Regions from separate parts of the Enterococcus sp. DIV0840 genome, predicted to be linked through region 2. Evidence: a T-box and tRNA genes for the amino acid it is inferred to sense, from the RefSeq annotation. Region 2 holds a T-box; the other regions hold tRNA genes.

Region 1 (4,189 bases), 1.3 Mb from region 2:
GTTTATCATAGGACAGCGCGTTTCTTCTGTTCAAGATTCAGATCGTATTATTGTGATGGATAAAGGCTTGATCAATGCTATCGGAACGCATGATGAATTATTGGCTAATAATCAGATTTATCAAGAAGTTTATGAGTCTCAACAGAAAGGATTTGGTGAAGAAGATGCGTGATGAAAAAACAAAAGGGATTCCCAAAAGTCAAGATCCTTTAAAAACGTTGAAACGACTATTTTCATATATGTTTAAGAATTATAAGTTCCAGCTGATATTAGTACTGATACTCATCCTACTAAGTACCTTTGCCAATGTCCGAGGTTCGCTATTTTTACAAGTGGTAATCGATGATTATATCACACCGTTACTGGGTCAAAGTAATCCTAATTTTTCTGGATTATTAAAGGGAATTACAACGATGGCACTGATTTATGGTGTTGGGATCATTGCAAACTTAGGCTTTAACCTGATCATGGTGCGTATCAGTGAAGGAACACAAAAAACAATTCGGGATGAAATGTTTACTCATCTTGAAACATTGCCAATCCGCTACTTTGATTCAAATTCTGACGGGAATATCATGAGCCATTTCACGAATGATACAGATACGTTGCGTCAGATGATTTCACAAAGTATTCCTAATTTAGTGGCAGCAGTTGTTAGTTTTATCAGTGTGTTTATTGCCATGTTTACGATCAGTGTTCCACTGACCTTAGTTGTAATGGTTTCTGTTTCCGTAATGATCATGACGATTCGGATAATTGCAGGGCGCAGCAGTCGTCATTTTGGGAAGCAACAACGGGATTTAGGGCGTGTAAATGGATTCATCGAAGAAATAATGCATGGACAAAAAGTGGTGAAAATTTTTAATCATGAGCCGCAAACAATCAAACAGTTTAAAGTAATCAACGAAGAATTGCGACAAAGTGCTACCCAAGCCAATAAATATGCGAACAGCTTAATGCCGATCATGATGAATTTGCTAAATATTCAATATGTACTCTTAGCAGTAGTTGGTGGTATTTTTTCAGTTTATGGTGTTTCGGGTCTGACAATTGGGATGATCGCTTCTTTTCTTCAGTTAAGCCGTTCATTGAATATGCCGATCAGTCAAGTTTCGCAACAAATCAATTTTGTGATCATGGCGTTAGCTGGGGCAGATCGCATCTTTACGTTGATTGATGAAAAGCCGGAAGTAGATGATGGTTATGTGACGTTAGTTCATGTGAAGCGACAAGGAAATAAACTTGTTGAAAGTGACACTAGGACAGGCTTATGGGCATGGAAACATCCTCATAATGATGGCTCGGTGACCTATAGGGAATTAACTGGTGATGTACGTTTTGAGGATGTCTCTTTTGGCTATACAGATAAAAGTCGAGTATTAAAAGATATCAATCTCTACGCTGAACCAGGTCAAAAAGTCGCATTTGTTGGGGCCACAGGAGCAGGGAAAACAACGATCACAAATTTGATCAATCGCTTTTACGATGTTCAAGAAGGGAAAATCCGTTATGATGGAATCAATGTGAAGAAAATCAAAAAAAGTTCTTTGAGAAAGTCATTAGGGATTGTTTTACAGGATACTCATTTATTTACAGGCACGATTCGTGAGAATATTCGTTATGGGAAGTTAAACGCATCTGATGAAGCTGTGATTGAAGCGGCTCAATTAGCGAATGCAGAGGATTTTATCAATAACCTACCCGATAAATATGATACAGTGATCACTGGGGACGGAGAAGGTCTATCTCAAGGGCAACGCCAATTATTGTCCATTGCACGAGCTGCGATTGCAGATCCGCCTGTAATGATCTTGGATGAAGCAACATCCAGTATTGATACAAGAACGGAAAAGCATGTACAAGCTGGGATGGATCGTTTAATGAAGGGCAGAACTGTTTTTGTCATTGCCCATCGTTTATCGACTATCCAAAATTCGGATGCAATCATGGTAATGGATCATGGAAGAATCATTGAACGAGGCAGTCACGAAGATTTACTTGAGGAAAAGGGAATCTATCATCAATTGTATACAGGAAAGGTCGAACTATCTTAGTAAGAAAATAGAAAAATAAAAAAACACCAATCATTAGAAAAAATCTGATGATTGGTGTTTTTTTGATATAAACGTTTAAAATAATACGCCAAGAGAGATTCGAACTCCCGACCGCTCGCTTAGAAGGCGAGTGCTCTATCCAGCTGAGCTATTGGCGCAAAGTAATAACGCAACAGAATTTATTATAATGAACATCCAAAACAAAGTCAATCATAAATTAGAAATAACAAGAAAGTTTTTTTGAAAAGTGGTTTATAACGCTAAATCACTAAGTTTTTATTGACTCTTGTTCCTTATTTTGATATGATACTAATGTTGTAATTGTGGACTCCACAGCTACAACCGCACAGAACAAGTTTTTAAGTATGACATATCGTTATCACTTGGGATGGCGAGTCTAAGTCTAGAAGAAGGAGGTGCTGTATAGCATGTACGCAATTATCAAAACTGGTGGTAAACAAGTAAAAGTTGAGGTAGGTCAAGCAATTTACGTTGAAAAATTAGACGTAGAAGCTGGCGAAAAAGTTGTTTTTGACGAAGTTATCTTAGTAGGTGGCGAATCTACGAAAGTAGGAGCTCCAACTGTCGCAGGTGCAACTGTCGAAGGAACTGTAGAAAAACACGGCAAACAAAAGAAAGTCGTGACTTTCAAATACAAACCTAAAAAACACACTCACCGCAAACAAGGTCACCGTCAACCATATACAAAAGTTGTAATCAACGCAATCAACGCATAATTCTTTTAAGTTGCATAGGAAAGAAGGCCTATCAATGATTAAAAGTTCTTTTAAACGAAATGGCGCAGGCCAAATCGTTTCTTTTGAAGTCTCAGGGCATGCTGAATCAGGTCCATATGGCAGTGATATTGTTTGTGCAGCTGTGTCTGCCTTAACTATCAGCACGGTCAAGGGTGTCGATGCGCTAGCTGGTTTTGAACCGATTGTCGAAACCAATGAAGATGAAGGTGGTTACCTTTATGTTGAAGTGATTTCAAATGCCAATCAGGAACAAACCAACATTGCCCAAATTCTCTTGGAAAACCTTTTATTAGGTCTACAAGCAGTCGAGCAAGAAAATCTTGAATTTATTCAAGTCAAAACCATAAACGAAAAATAGGAGGTGCAGACTATGTTATTAAACATGAATTTACAATTATTCGCCCACAAAAAAGGTGGAGGTTCTACTTCCAACGGACGTGATTCAGAATCTAAACGCTTAGGCGCTAAAAGTGCTGATGGACAAACAGTAACTGGTGGATCAATTTTATACCGTCAACGCGGAACTAAAATTTACCCAGGTGCTAACGTAGGTATTGGCGGCGACGACACTTTATTTGCTAAAGTAGACGGTGTAGTACGTTTCGAACGTAAAGGCCGTGACAAAAAACAAGTGTCTGTTTACCCAGCAGTAGATCAATAATTTTTTAACTGATCGGTTCTATCCCTTATTTAGTAAGGGATAGAACTTTTTTATTTTGGATAAACAATCACTTGAACAAATAAATGAGAATGCTAGAGCTAAACGTTTAAAAAAATAAGCTTATTCGCGAATGAATTGAATAATTAGTAACTAAAGGGAAAATTTAGGGATGAATTGCTAAAAAAGGAATTGTTGGTTTTTCCTGCTAAAATAGACGATTAAAAATTGAGAACGAATCAATATTCGGGTGCTTTTGCCCCATATAGTCATCGCTTATGCGGTGGCTTTTTATGTCTGGGTGAATAATGACAGAACATGGACAGTTTAAAGAGATAAATATTCTTTATACTAATGTTGTAAGATCTTACAAAAACGTTAAAGTTAGGAGGGAAATAGTTTGGCAAATACTGAATCAGTAATAAACTGGTTTCGAGCAAGAGAAGGAAAAGTAACGTACAGCATGACGAATCGCTATGGTCCTTATAGTTATGATTGTAGTTCAGCCATGTATAATGCATTAATTGAATCAGGTTTTCTGTCAGCTGGAACTGCGATTGGAAATACCGAAACTCTTTATGCGTTAGACGGCTCATTGTTACAATCTATCTCGCGTGCACAAGCACGCAGAGGTGATATTTTCATCTCAGGAGGCAAAGGAACTAGCTTAGGAGCAAATGGACATACAGGAGTATTCGTAAGTAATAGCAGAATTATTC
Region 2 (4,189 bases):
ATCAGCAACTATTCTGCAAAATGATGCACAAGAGATGGCAACAGTTTCTTTAAGCTTCCAAGCAAAAATACCAAAACAAGGAATCGTCGCTTTTGAAGATGCTTATATTGTAATCAACGAGTATCCACGAGCAGATGAAGCAAAAATTTTCTTTAATGATGGTACCGTAGAAACGATTGTTTCTGGTGACAGTCACCAAGCATTGAACTATGAAATCACCAATATGGTTAAAATGATCGAAGGAGAAAAAACGAATCGTTCGCTGTTTTTAACAAAAGATGTTATCGATCTTCTAGATCAAATGCAACAAAATTGGACTAAATAAAAACTACCCGTGAAAGCGGGTTTTTTTAATATAAAAAACTGAGACAAAAATGAACTAGCGCCCTTTCGTCTCAGTTAATTTACTTATTACATTTCATTTGGTGCATGTAGACCAAGCAATCGTAAATCTTCTTTAATGATCGTCGCCATCGCATAAACTAATGCTAAACGTGATTCTTTTTGCTCATCCTCAGCCAAAATTTTGACATGGGCATAGTATTTATTGAACGCTTGAGCCACTTGAATCGCATGTTTTGCAATGACTGAAGGTTCATATTTATCCGCCGCTTGCATCACTACTTCCGGGAATTTTTGCAATAACTTAATAACTTCCCAGCTCTCTTTGTCATCCAATGCATACTCTTTCGTATCATCGATAGTGAAGTCAGCCTTTCTTAAAATACTCATAGCACGTGCATGTGTATATTGCACATAAGGACCTGTTTCACCTTCAAAACGCACAACTTCTTCTAAAACAAAGTCAAAGTTATTCAACCGATCATTTTTTAAATCATGGAAAATAACAGAGCCTATCCCAACTTGTCGAGCAACTTCTTCGCGCTCTGGTAAATCAGGATTTTTCTCCATAATTTGTTTATTTGCTAACTCGACCGCTTCATTCAACACTTCTTCAAGTAAAACGATTTTCCCTTTACGCGTTGATAGTTTTTTACCACCTTGTGTGATCAAACCAAACGGTACGTGATGCATATCTTTAGACCAATCAAAGCCAAGCTCATTTAAAACAGCTTTTAATTGTTTAAAGTGGTTACTTTGTTCATTGCCAACAACATAGATTGATTTGGCAAAATCGTAGTTACGTTTGCGATAAACTGCTGCCGCTAAATCACGTGTGATATAAAGTGTTGCGCCATCTGATTTTTTGATCAACGCTGGATTTAGGTCATACGCAGTTAAATCAACGATTTCAGCACCTTGATTTTCTTGCAGTAGATGTTTTTCTTCCAGCATTGTTACGATTTCGTCCATTTTATCGTTGTAGAAAGCTTCTCCATTATATGAATCAAAAGAAACTTCTAGCATAGAATAAATTTTATCGAATTCTTTTAATGATTCTGTACGGAACCATTGCCATAATTCAGTTGCTTCTGTATCGCCCTCTTCTAGCTTTTTAAACCACGCACGAGCTTCTTCCTCTAGTTCAGGTTGAGTTTCAGCCTCTTCATGAAACTGTACATACAAACGCAATAATTCAGTGATTGGTGCAGTTCTGACTGATTCTTCTGAACCCCATTTTTTGTAAGCTACGATCAATTTACCAAACTGTGTGCCCCAATCGCCTAAATGGTTGATGCGAATTGGTGTGTAACCAATTTTTTCAAGGATAAAAGCAATAGAATTCCCAATTACCGTTGAACGTAGATGTCCCATTGAAATTGGTTTTGCAATATTTGGCGAAGACATATCAATTGGCACATTACCTTTAGCACCTATTGAACTATCTCCATAGTGTCCTTTTTCTTTGGCAATTTGACCAATCACTGCTTGGCTGACCATTTTTTTATTCATAAAAAAGTTTAAGTAAGGTCCAACTACTTCGATTTTTTCAAAGTCTGTTCCAGCGATTTTTTCTGCTAAATCAGCAGCGATTTGCTGCGGCGCTTTGCGGTAGACTTTAGCTAATGAAAAAGCCGGAAAGGCTACGTCTCCGTGATCGACAGATTTAGGATTTTCCAATAATTGTGTAACCGTTTCTAAAGTTAGGTCATCTTTTACCACTTCGTAAATAGCTTTTGCTACGATTTCTTTGTTGTTCATAGATATCCTCCTAATGGGTGGGTTTTATTGATTAATAGAAACTTACTCGTTGATGATTTTTATTGTCTTTTAGTTCAGATATTCTTTGTTTTGAGGAACTGCTACTAATGTTTTTTCTAGATCATAGGCGGTTGGTGATTCCTGGTATGGTTACTTTTCTTCCTTCGGTCGCCACGTACTGTTCATTATCTGCTCTGGCGAAGTCAGTCACAGTGATTCACAGCAAAAAGTCCCTAGTGTTAAAAAACACCAGAGACGAGATTTTCCCGCGGTACCACTCTAATTGTTCGTGCTTTTATAAAGACGAACCCACTTAATCTATTAACGGTAGATAACCGTCTGCCTACGCAGATTCTCTAAAGTGCGCTTCCTTCATTTGATTATTTTCGGCTTGCACCTTCCCGAAATCGCTTGGATAATAGGTAATGAAGTACTCTCTTTATCGATGAATCAGTATTAAACTGGGTTTATTATAGCAAATATTTTTCTCTATGCCTAGTCTTATCCGTTGATTCTTATTTTTAAATCGTCATAAAAGACAAGCTGGGATCCGCATTTAAGTGATAATCTGCAAAATGACCTTTTTCAGCTTCAACGAATGCCGCAGCCCCGATCATTGCAGCATTATCTCCGCATAATCTAAGCGGTGGAACAATAAACGTGACACCAGGAAGTTCTTTGGACACTTCACTGCCTAAACACTCACGTAAGCCTTTATTAGCTGCAACACCGCCTGCCATCACTAATTGTTTGACTGGATATTCTTTACAAGCACGAATCGTTTTATCGACTAATACTTCAATCACACTGGCTTGAAAACTTGCAGCTAAATCATTCACTATCAACTCTTCATCACGCTGTTCAGAATTGTGAACGGTATTGATAAATGAACTTTTCAACCCACTAAAACTGAAGTCATAATTATCCTCTTTGATCATCGCCCGAGGAAAATGATATGTATCTTGACCAAGATGAGCTAATTCGTCGATTTCTTTACCACTTGGATAGGTTAAGCCTAAAACTCTGCCAACTTTATCGTACGCTTCGCCAGCTGCGTCATCTCTCGTTTCACCGATGATTTCAAATGAACCTGTCTCTTTCATATAAACTAATTCCGTATGTCCACCACTAACTAATAAGGCCATCAAAGGAAACTGCAGGGGTTCCACAAAGTGAGCAGCATAAATATGTCCAGCCATATGATTGACTGGGATCAACGGCAAATCGTGCGCCCACGCAAATGCTTTGGCAGCAGAGATACCGATCAACAAAGCACCTACCAAACCAGGACCATATGTAACTCCAACGCCACTCAAATCACTTGGTTCTACACCAGCTTCAACTAAAGCATCGTCAATACATAACGTAATTTCTTCCACATGGTGACGACTAGCAACTTCCGGCACAACACCACCAAAACGTTGATGACTCTTCACTTGGGAAGCCACGATATTGGATAAAATTTTAGCGCCCTCTTCAATAACCGCAACGCTTGTTTCGTCACAACTGCTTTCAATAGCCAGTATTAATTTTCTTTCCTTATTAAAAAAAGTCATTGATTCACTTCCTTAACTTTTAAACACATAACGATCCCATCTTCTTTAGGATGGCTGTAATAATTTTTTCGACGATTGATTGTTTTAAATCCTTTTTTTTCATATAATTTTTGTGCATTTAAATTAGATTCACGAACTTCTAAAAAGACCTGACAAACCCCTTGCTCGACTAATCGTTGGAGCAAGTGATCGATCAATTGACTACCATATCCTTTTTGTTGACATTCTTTATGAATCACAACATGAGTAATTTCAGCTTCATCTAAAATTAAATGATAGCTAACAAAACCGATCCAGCGATTTTCTTGAATCAAAACAAGATAGTCACTTGTTTTTAGCATTAAATCAACACTAAATTGTTTCTCTGACCAAGGTGATCCATGGTTGTAGGAATTTTCACAGACCGACCAAAGCTTTTCAGCAGGCTGTTCGGTTGGCAAATTTTCTTTTAAATAATACATCGCTTCACTCTTCTTTTAAATATAAAATCATTTCTAGTGCGTCTTCTTTATTTTCCGTATAATAACCTG
Region 3 (4,189 bases), 1.2 Mb from region 2:
TATTAACGGTTATATGAAAGAAAAACTAGGAGGTCATTCTATGACATTACCAAATTTTAATGAGACATTAAAAAAATACGCTCGATTAATTGTTGAAACAGGTGTCAATGTTCAAAAAGGTCAAAGCATTGTTTTACAAATCAGTGTCGATCAAGCTCCTCTAGCACGATTGATTACAGAAGAAGCGTATAAATTAGGGGCCGGCGAAGTAATTGTTCAATGGAATGACGATATCGTTCAACGTGAATTTTTATTACATGCAGACGAAACATACTTGGAAAACATTCCTCAACATAAAATAGATCAAACAGATGACTGGGTCAATAAAGGCGCCAGCCGAATAAGTGTTGTATCCTCCAACCCTGATGCTTTAGCTGGTGTAGATGCAGATCGTGTAGCAGCTTTCCAATCAGCTTCTGGCAAAGCTTTGTTTAACTTAAGAAAAGCGACTCAATCTAATAAAGTCAGCTGGACGGTTGTAGCTGCTGCTGGTAAAGAATGGGCAGCTAAAGTTTTCCCTGATTTAAAAGATAGTGAACAGCAAGTCGATGCGCTTTGGGATGAAATCTTTAAAACAACTCGTGTTTACGAAGCAGATCCAGTTGCCGCATGGGAAGCACATGACAACAAGTTAGCTACAAAAGCAGATGAATTAAATAAAGAACAATTTAAAGCATTACACTATACAGCACCTGGCACGGACTTAGTGATTGGCTTACCCAAAAATCATTTATGGGAAGGTGCTGGCAGCGAAAACGTTCGTGGCGAAAAATTCATGGCCAATATGCCGACAGAAGAAGTTTTTACAGCGCCTGATAGCCGTCATGTTGATGGTGTTGTTTCTAGTACCAAACCATTAAGTTATGCTGGAACAACTATTTCTGGTATGAAATTTACATTTAAAGACGGTAAAGTCATTGACTTTTCTGCTGAACAAGGTGAAGAAGTATTGGCGAAGTTACTTGAAACAGACGAAGGTGCACGTCATTTAGGTGAGGTCGCTTTAGTCCCAGATCCATCACCGATTTCTCAATCTGGGATCATTTTCTACAATACTTTATTTGATGAAAATGCTTCAAATCATTTAGCTTTCGGCTCCGCTTATGCATTTAATCTGCAAGGTGGAACTGAAATGAGTGAAGAAGAACTAAAAGAAGCGGGTCTAAACCGTAGTCATACTCATGTTGATTTCATGGTGGGATCAGACAAAATGGATATCGACGGTATTAGAGAAGATGGCACACGAGTTCCCATTTTCCGCAACGGTGATTGGGCTTAAAAAGAACAAAAGCGTGCTGATTGAATAAATCAGCGCGTTTTTTTAGAGAGAAGACATGCGATTATGAACTATCCTAAAAAACTAGTTGAAGCAGTCAAACAAAAAATGCTCGGACATAATTTAGAAGGGTTTCTTTCTGGAAAAGGCCCTAAAAATGCAGTCTTGATGCTGATTGGAGAAGCTCCGGGAGAAACAGAAATAAAAACAAAGATCCCTTTTAGCGGCAAATCAGGAAAAAAACTGGATAGTTGGTTATCTAATTCAGGGTTGAGCCGAGAAGATATCTATATTACGAGTGCTGTTCGAAGTCGACCTTTCAGTATAAAAGAACAGCTCAATAAAAGAACTGGAATTGTTGAAACAAAATATCCAAATCGAACGCCTACTAAGGCTGAGGTATTAGCTTATGCCCCGTTGTTAGATTATGAAATCCAAACGATCCAGCCAAAAATCTTTGTACCAATGGGCAATATTGGTTTGCAGCGGCTTTGGGGAAATGATTATACGATTTCAAAAAATCACGGACAGTTGCTCCATTTACCGATTTTGGTCTATTCAAAAGAGAAAAATCAACTCACTGAAACAAGTGAAAGCTATCCGGTGTTCCCAATCTATCATCCTGCAGCTGTTTTTTATAATCAAAAACTTGAATCTGTTATTGAGTCTGATTGGTTGCTTTTAGGCTCACTTTTGAAAAATCGTGATTTGAATTAGATGTTGGTAATTTATCGAATAAAAAGACAATTTCAACAAAATATTATTGGCACAAATAAAATAAAACACCTATCAAATCAACGATTGACAGGTGTTTTTTACGTTCCCGACTGGAATCGAACCAGCGACCTATCGCTTAGGAGGCGATCGCTCTATCCTACTGAGCTACGAGAACATTCCTTATTTATTTTAGAAGTCTTTTCATTCAGTGTCAATGAAAATAAAAAGAAAGCGATCCTGATATAAAAATCAGCATCACTTTCCTAATTTTTTATTTCGCCGATAGTAAAATTAAGCTAGACAACTAAATAAGTCATTTGTGCTACACTCAAAATAGTTCCGACCAAAGAATTATAAGGAGTGAAGACAAATGACCTATACTCATCTTACATCAAATGAACTCGTGATGATAGAAGCTTATTTCAATATGAGCCAACCTGTTACGATGGTTTCTAAGACTTTAAATCGTTCTAGACAGACAATCTACAATGTTTACAACTTCCTAAAACAAGGAAAATCTATCTGTGACTATTACCAACAATATAAAGAAAATAAAACGCGTTGTGGTCGACAACCCATTAGTTTGCCTACAGAACAGCATGATTACCTTCAAACTATGGTGGCTCAAGGGTGGACACCTGATGTGATTATTGGTCGAGCTGAGTTTCCTATTTCATGCTCTGTTAGAACACTTTATCGTCAGTTTAAAGCAAATCAATTTGATTGCTCAAAACTACCAATGAAAGGGAAACGAAAGCCCAACGGGCATAAAGAACGTCGCGGAAAGCAAGCATTTAAACGCAATATTTCAGAACGATCCACTGACTACCCTGATTTCCAACAGGAATTTGGGCATTTAGAAGGGGACACAATTGTTGGCGTTTATCATAAAAGTGCCATCATCACTCTAGTTGAACGCCTTTCAAAAGTGATTATTACATTAAAACCAAATGGTCGGAAAGCATTGGATATTGAAAAAGCGACAACTGATTGGCTACAAAAGATTCTCAGAAATTTGTTCAAATCCGTGACCTTTGATTGTGGAAAAGAATTTTCAAATTGGAAAAACATGAGTAATGTCAATGATATTTCTATCTATTTTGCAGACCCTGGAACCCCCTCACAACGCGGATTAAATGAGCATTCGAATGGGTTATTACGTAAAGATGGGCTGCCTAAAACAATGGATTTTAATCAAGTTGACCAAGCTTTTGTTGCGGCTGTCGCCTCTAAAAGAAATCACATACCAAGGAAATCTTTAAATTATCGAACACCATTAGAAGTATTTTTAAGTTACATAAATGAAAGACAATTGTCTAGCTTAATTTGACAAATCAAATTTTTTAATATCCTTTTTGCCTTTTAACATTTTAACTAAATAAAGGCCACCTACAACAACAGCTAATGTTTTACCGATTTTACCATTTCTTGCAACTTTTTCTTCTTTGGTTTTACTCATGTTCTCCACTACCTTTCATTATTAGACTTTTATTTGTTTCCTTACTACATAGTATAAGGAGTTTCAACTCGTTCCGCTAATCATTTGCTTGTAATCAAAAAATTCGTAAAGTCTTTTTATGGATGTTAAGCTTGAACTATACCTCTTATGGTAAATAAAGAAAATGGAGGAAATACAGATGACGGATAAAACGAAAGAAAAGATTTTCGCTGAGCGTCAGGACAATTATAAGCAGGAAAAAGAAGAAATTTTTAAAGAAGCTTTAGAAGAATATCATGACGCCCCCGCAGGAGAAAAAACAGAAGATGAGAAAAATAAGGCATAAATTTAAATAGGCTAAGTGAATGTTGAAATAATCAATTCACTTAGCCTGTTTTTTAAAAATAATCTGCTAAAATCGGCATACCTTTTACTAAACGTTGATCCAACGACTGGATCATTTTTTCTTTTCCTAAAATTTTTCCATGGAAATGTAAGTGAGTCCCTCTACGGTACCCCATAAAAAGTTGCGTCAATGTTTGAATCGAGCTTGCAATCACGTCCTCTTCTTTCAATGATTCAGGGATTTGGTCAAGTTTTCTTACAGAACTCTGACCATTTTCATCGATCAACAATTCCCAGATTCCGTTGTTCCATGAACCATAATCATCTTCAACTTTAAGATAATAAGCTTCAGCACTTCCTACAGCAAAAGGATACTTACACATAAAGCTTTCTAAATCAACAATTCTAGCCAT

Evidence for each region. A T-box is a leader RNA that pairs with one kind of tRNA and senses whether it is charged. The one in region 2 lies ahead of argS (arginine--tRNA ligase), so its partner is inferred to be a tRNA-Arg.
Region 1: it encodes a tRNA-Arg, which carries the amino acid that the T-box ahead of argS (arginine--tRNA ligase) is inferred to sense. The anticodon was not compared.
Region 3: it encodes a tRNA-Arg, which carries the amino acid that the T-box ahead of argS (arginine--tRNA ligase) is inferred to sense. The anticodon was not compared.

The regions. Positions count from the first base shown of each region.
Region 1 covers NZ_CP172876.1:2,855,937-2,860,125, reverse strand. Annotated here, with positions in the region: gene IGL98_RS13675 (ABC transporter ATP-binding protein) at 1-172, shown strand, start outside; gene IGL98_RS13670 (ABC transporter ATP-binding protein) at 165-2,054, shown strand; tRNA gene IGL98_RS13665 (tRNA-Arg) at 2,139-2,212, opposite strand; ribosomal protein L21 leader region at 2,385-2,463, shown strand; gene rplU (50S ribosomal protein L21) at 2,483-2,791, shown strand; gene IGL98_RS13655 (ribosomal-processing cysteine protease Prp) at 2,826-3,170, shown strand; gene rpmA (50S ribosomal protein L27) at 3,183-3,473, shown strand; gene IGL98_RS13645 (peptidoglycan amidohydrolase family protein) at 3,871-4,189, shown strand, end outside.
Region 2 covers NZ_CP172876.1:1,599,931-1,604,119, reverse strand. Annotated here, with positions in the region: gene IGL98_RS07590 (Gfo/Idh/MocA family protein) at 1-325, shown strand, start outside; gene argS (arginine--tRNA ligase) at 412-2,103, opposite strand; T-box leader at 2,352-2,558, opposite strand; gene tsaD (tRNA (adenosine(37)-N6)-threonylcarbamoyltransferase complex transferase subunit TsaD) at 2,625-3,659, opposite strand; gene rimI (ribosomal protein S18-alanine N-acetyltransferase) at 3,656-4,120, opposite strand; gene rimI (ribosomal protein S18-alanine N-acetyltransferase) at 4,125-4,189, opposite strand, start outside.
Region 3 covers NZ_CP172876.1:2,779,592-2,783,780, forward strand. Annotated here, with positions in the region: gene IGL98_RS13235 (aminopeptidase) at 41-1,279, shown strand; gene IGL98_RS13240 (uracil-DNA glycosylase) at 1,343-1,993, shown strand; tRNA gene IGL98_RS13245 (tRNA-Arg) at 2,095-2,168, opposite strand; gene IGL98_RS13250 (IS30 family transposase) at 2,364-3,323, shown strand; gene IGL98_RS13255 (hypothetical protein) at 3,315-3,452, opposite strand; gene IGL98_RS13260 (hypothetical protein) at 3,631-3,777, shown strand; gene IGL98_RS13265 (GNAT family N-acetyltransferase) at 3,830-4,189, opposite strand, start outside.